DNA from 2 places in the Chryseobacterium phocaeense genome. Region 1 is predicted to be linked to the other one. Evidence: riboswitches for the same ligand, from Rfam matches in the RefSeq annotation. Region 1 holds a riboswitch; the other holds the start of a gene.
What was found. A riboswitch is a leader RNA that binds a small molecule or an ion and turns the genes downstream of it on or off. The one in region 1 is predicted to bind cobalamin.
Positions count from the first base shown of each region.

Region 2: linked by a shared signal. The riboswitch ahead of B7E04_RS10005 (T9SS type A sorting domain-containing protein) and the one ahead of metE (5-methyltetrahydropteroyltriglutamate--homocysteine S-methyltransferase) in region 1 are both predicted to bind cobalamin.

Region 1 is NZ_LT827015.1:2,066,841-2,070,015, reverse strand. Features, by position in the region: gene B7E04_RS16195 (Lrp/AsnC family transcriptional regulator) at 287-748, opposite strand; cobalamin riboswitch at 938-1,123, shown strand; gene metE (5-methyltetrahydropteroyltriglutamate--homocysteine S-methyltransferase) at 1,291-3,175, shown strand, end outside.
Region 2 is NZ_LT827015.1:713,889-717,063, forward strand. Features, by position in the region: gene clpP (ATP-dependent Clp endopeptidase proteolytic subunit ClpP) at 1-178, shown strand, start outside; gene B7E04_RS10005 (T9SS type A sorting domain-containing protein) at 421-1,545, opposite strand; cobalamin riboswitch at 1,625-1,814, opposite strand; gene B7E04_RS10010 (esterase-like activity of phytase family protein) at 2,199-3,175, shown strand, end outside.

The sequences.
Region 1 (3,175 bases):
AGGAAAGGTAAGTGGTTGTTTAAACGATCCATTGTTATCAGTTTTTGTTTACTCAAAATTAGAAACAATGTGGTACGGGATGTTCAGTATTTCTACGTAATTTTTATTTGTTTTTTGTTGAAAAGTCCCTTGGATAAAAGAGTTCAAGCGTGTTTTATTGTTGCTTAATTTAGAATTATTTTAAATTACGAACGATGAGGTTTCGTAAAAAATAAAAACATGCGGATAGAACCATTGTTTTGAAAATAATCAGAAAGAATAGAAGTGAAAAGATCAGCCGGATCTCTTAGATGGTCAGTCCATGGTTGTTTTTTACCTCAGCCATCACAAATGTACTGTGTGTACTCCCGATGGAATCTACGGACCCCAGTTTATTAAAGACAAAATCCTGATAATGCTTCATATCCCGGACCTGAACTTTAAGCAGGAAATCAAAATCTCCTGAGATATTGTAGCATTCGGCCACTTCTTCTATTTCCAGGATTTCCTTTACAAAATCGTAACCTACGGACCGGTCATGGATCTTTAATTTGATCTGGCAGAAAACAGTAAACCCGCGGTTCAGTTTTTCAGCGTCCAGAACGGCGGAATATCTTTTGACATATCCATCCTGTTCCAGCCTTTTTATCCTTTCAAAAGCGGGCGAAGGGGAGAGATTGATTTCTTTAGCCAGTTCTTTAACAGTCAGTTTGGCGTTTTTCTGAAGCAGCCTGAGCAGCTGAATATCCTTATCGTCAAGATGGTCCATAGAATAATATTCTTTAATACTTTTGAATTATGCTAATTTAAAGAATAAAATTTGGTTTTTATTTTTAATTGCGGATTAATTTGCTTAATTAATAAGCATTGATTATTTATATATTCTGTATGATTAATTTTACTCAAAATTAAAATCTGCAATAAATGCAGGTTTGTAATAAAATACAGTTCTTTATATACTTCATCAAACAGGAAAGGTTTTACTTAAGGTAGATTAATAGGGAATCGTGTGAGAATCACGAGCTGTCGCGCAACTGTAAGTAACACACCAAAGGTTTTTGTCCTTGTGGATCCACTGCCGAAAGCGGGAAGGATGGCAGAAACCGTTACAAGTCAGGAGACCTGCCTTTACTGAATTGACAATGCTTTCGCGGGATGAAGCTTTGGATCATCAAGATGATATGTATCTGTACGCTTTTCGTAACCGGATGGCGTTCAGGTTGGTCATTATTTTTCCAGATTTTCTACCCGTTCAGGCATTACGAAGCATTTCAAGGGCTTTTCAATTAAGTTTAATTAAAAGTGAAAAACATGCAAACTCACATTCTGGGCTATCCGCGTATTGGTAGCAAAAGAGAACTCAAAAAAGCCTGCGAGCAGTATTGGTCAGGTAAAATTGTTTTGGAAGAACTTCTTACAGCAGGAAGAAATATCTGCAGCCAAAACTGGAATATTCAGAAAGAAGCAGGAATAGACCTCATTCCCTGCAATGATTTCTCGTATTACGATCAGGTTCTGGACATGAGCTTAATCGTAGGTGCCATTCCGGCGCGTTATCATGAAGTGGCTCTTAGAAATAACAGCTCTGAGCTGGATCTTTATTTTGCCATGGCCAGAGGATATCAAAAGGAAGGGTTGGATATCACCGCGATGGAAATGACGAAATGGTTTGATACCAATTACCATTATATCGTCCCTGAATTTTATAAAAATCAGCAGTTTAAGCTGAATTCAAATAAAATATTCAATGAATTTTCCGGAGCAAAACAGGCCGGAATTAATGCAAAACCGGTAATTATCGGCCTTGTTTCTTATCTGCTTTTAGGAAAAGAAAAAGAAGAGGGATTTGATAAGCTGGATCTTGCTGAAAATCTGCTTCCGGTATATATTGAGATTTTATCCAGACTTCAGGAGCAGGGAGCGGAATGGATCCAGTTTGATGAACCGTTTTTAGCATTGGACCTGACTGAGAAAGCAAAAGAAAAATACCAGTGGGTATATGAGAAGATCAGAAAGCAGTTTCCAAAGCTGAAATTCATTCTGGCCACCTATTTTGATGGATTAAAGGATAACCGGTCACTTGCTCTTTCCCTTCCGGTAGATGTTCTGCATATTGATCTGGTAAGAGATCCGGAACAGCTGGATGAGGTGCTTCAGGCAGTTCCTGAAAATGTAGGTCTGTCATTAGGCGTGGTAGACGGAAGGAATATCTGGAAAAATGATTTTGAAAAATCCCTGACATTTATTGAAAAAGCAATAGAAAAATTAGGTGCTGAAAGGATCTTTATTGCTCCATCGTCTTCATTACTGCATTCACCTTGCGATCTGGATTTTGAAACGGATCTGAATCCTGAAATTAAAAACTGGCTGGCCTTCGCCAAACAGAAAGTAAAGGAAATAGTGACGCTTAAAGAACTGGCAGCCGGAACTCCGGACGAAACTATTCTTACCGCTTTTGAAGACAATAAAAAGGCAGTGGCAAGCAGAAAAACATCTTCACTGATTCATAATGATGCAGTAAAACAAAGGACTGATGCCGTGACAGAAGCAGATTCCCGCAGAAACAGCTCCTTCAAAATAAGGAAAGAGGAACAGCAGAACGTATTACAGCTTCCATTGTTCCCAACCACCACCATTGGCTCATTCCCGCAGACGGCAGAAGTGAGAAGCTGGAGGGCAAAATTTAAAAAAGGAGAATTGACTGCAGAACAGTATCATACTTTACTAAAAGAAGAAACCCAAAGAACGATCCGCTGGCAGGAAGAAATAGGAATTGATGTACTGGTTCACGGAGAATTTGAACGTAATGATATGGTTGAATATTTCGGAGAGCAGCTGAAAGGATTTGTATTCACGAAAAACGGCTGGGTTCAAAGTTATGGAAGCCGCTGCGTAAAACCTCCGGTTATTTTTGGAGACGTTTCCCGTCCTGACCCAATGACGGTATACTGGTCTCAATACGCACAGTCACAGACGGAAAAGTGGGTAAAAGGAATGCTAACCGGCCCGGTAACGATTTTACAATGGTCTTTCGTACGTGATGATCAGCCGCGTTCGGAAACGTGTAAACAGATTGCTTTGGCCATCCGTGACGAGGTGGTGGATCTTGAAAGAGCAGGCATCAGAATTATCCAGATTGATGAACCGGCTATCCGGGAAGGGCTTCCTTTAAGAAAATCCGAATGGCAGAATTACC
Region 2 (3,175 bases), 1.4 Mb from region 1:
CCTGAGAGAGATGCTTAAACTGAAGCAGGAGCTTTATGAAATCATCGGCCACCACTCAGGACAAACGTATGAGTGGGTAGAAAAGTCTTCAGACAGAGATTACTGGATGACTTCTGAAGAAGCGAAAGGCTACGGAATGGTAGACGAAGTTTTACAGAGATCTACAGAGAAAAAATAATTTCCTTTGAGAATATTGAAAAACGCACCGGTTTCGGTGCGTTTTTTTAGTTTTATTTAACCACAAAAGAGGCAAAAGGTTTTTAACACTTTAGTTATTTTGAAGTTGAAAATTTTGAAAATAGAAGAACACTTAGTTCTATGAAAATCAAATATTTTCATATGACAAAAATTCGTCGGATCAAAATTCCCATCCCTTGGAGGGGTGGCGAAAATTCGAAGAATTTTTGACGGGGTGGTTTTCTATTTCTTAATAACTTTATGGACCGTAGTTGCCTTTGATGTTTTAATTTCTACTAAATAAACCCCGTCTTTCAAGACTTGAATATTCATCTTTGCATTGGTTCCTGTTAATATTTTTTGTCCTGAAGTAGCATAAATATTCACTTCCTTAATTTTTTCAGCAGTTTCGATCCGGATAAAATCACTCGCAGGATTAGGATAAATTCTGAATTCCTTTTTACTGATTTCAGAAACCCCTAAGACCGTACTTGAAGCCTCTTTCGGTGTAAATGGTATCCTCTGTCCAAACCCAAGACCCAGCCAGTCATTATTACTAAGTTGAATCTGAGACAAATCGGTTTGCCCTCTCCAGCTTGAAAGGTCTTTTCCTTTGAATAGTTTCCAGGTATTGCTTCCGGAAGCTGTTCCGGTAAAATTATTCAGAGACAGCGTACTGATCTGGTTGTTATTTGATGTAAAATTAAAGTAAGAAACCTGAGTCTGGATCAGCTGAAGAGCCTGTTCCGCCGTTAAGTTTCCGTTGTATTTAATTCCAAAAACAAAAGAATGAGCTTCCCCTGCAGCGTTATTAGTCCCGAAATCGATAACCACAAGACTTGTATTGCTTCCGGTACCAATCCAGTTGGTGATTTGAGAAGAACTGTACCATGCAGAATGGTATGCGGCTACAGGAGCCGAAGGATGGGAAAGTGCCGGTGTAGTAGGTGTAAATCCGTAACCGTAAGAAATTCCGTACCATTTGCCATCTACCAGCGGATCATTATTAACGCCATTGTTCAGCTGCATATTTTCAGCTGTTGGTCCGGACCAGGTAGACCAGTAATCATCCAGACTGGGTGTGTGGTGGTTGTAATTCAGGCTGTAAAGAAATCCTGAGGGAACTTCCGCTTCCATTTTCGGTTCTGCTGCATCAATAGCATTGATGAGGTCTTCCATGGTAAGGTTATCCGCATCATAACGATAGCCCCATGCATACGAAGTGGGATGGTCACTGTCATTAAAATCAGCGATGAAGAACGCTTTTTTAGAGCCGGTTCCTACCCAGAATTTAATGTCATTCTCTGTAAACTGGGCAGAGAATAGCTGCAGACATAGCAGCAGGAAAAAAAGATAGATCTTTTTCATAATATAATTAAAATAAAGTTTTATTCCCGAAACTTTCCTTCAAAAGATAAGATGATGCTTTTCAGCTCCTTCTTCTCATGAAGTGAATGTCATTAAGGCAGGTCTCCTGGCTTGCTTCTTCAGGTACGCCTTCCCGGATGTTATCCAGTGGCAATAGGTACAGAAAGTGTAAACAGCTTACAGTTGCGGGTACAGCTCAAGCATTGAATTTCTTCTCACTTGATTCCCTTTTAATGAACAGATGTTCAGCCTTAACGGGTGCAAAGATATTAGATAAATTTTTGAATGTGTTTTGTGAATTATGATGTTATTTCTTTATTATATTTACGATAAGGATTAATTTAATTCCTTGGTTTTTAGATTTAATAAAGAATCAGGATGAAGCTTGAAGATATACGGATTAATTCCAATAAATTTCATTGTCATTGCAAACAGCCAGGCGACGAGGTAAGTTCATCAAACTCTTACTGAAAATCTTCGATTTTCTTGCGCCTTAAAGCGGATTCATAATAAAAACCTTGCGACCATTGCGGTTTTCCAACAAAAAACTTAAACAAGCTTGTTGTCTGAAGGTTTTATTGTTAAAATACATTTATCATTAAATTTAAGATCAGTTTATAATCAAGCTATATTTTCGCGGCATAAAAGTAACTATGAAAAAACTGCTGCTGTCAGCTATAGCATTCACAGCTATCATGTCATGTAACGACAACGATCAAGTAGATAACCAGAACCAGGATATCAACTATGCAAAACTTCCCCAGGAGTTTCCTTTTTCCACATTAATGACCCTGAATGGTGTCAATGTAATCAACGGTGGATTCGGTTCCGGAGCTGCTGCACACACTAGCAGGAAAGGGGAATTTTATGTCATTACCGACCGCGGTCCCAATGTAGCGTACCAGAATGGAATAAAAATCCTTGCCCCGGGCTTTACCCCAACCATTATGCATTTCAAAATCAATGCGGAAGGAAATATTGAGGTCATTAAATATATTAAACTTAAAAATCCTTCAGGGCAGCTTATCACAGGACTTCCAAACCCGGCGGGAATGGGAAGTACGGGAGAAATAGCCTACGACTCGTCAGGAAATGTTTTAGGAACAGATAATTATGGATTAGACAGCGAAAGTATTGTAGCTGCCACAGACGGAACATTTTGGGTTTCGGATGAGTATGGGCCACATATTGTTCATTACAGTGCGGAGGGAGTGGAGCTGGAAAGAATCAGCCCGATCGGCGTAAACACAGGAGCAAGAAAATTACCCGCTGTTTTTTCCAAAAGAAGACCCAACCGCGGAATGGAAGGCATGTGCATGACACCAGACGGGAAAATGCTTGTAGGAACGATGCAGTCGACAATGTATGTGCCTACAAAAGCGCTGGCAACGAATACAACTTTAACGAGAATCGTTACTTTCGATCTGGCTACCGGACAGACAAAGCAATACTTATATAAACAGGACGGGGGAGCTTCAGATTCTGTGTGTGATATTACCCCAATCAGCAATACTGAATTTCTGGTGATCGAAAGAGACGGAAACTTCGGTTCTTCCGGAGGACTTAAAAAAGTGTATAGAATTAATCTCTCAGGAGCATCCGATGTATCAGGAACGGATTTAACGGCCGT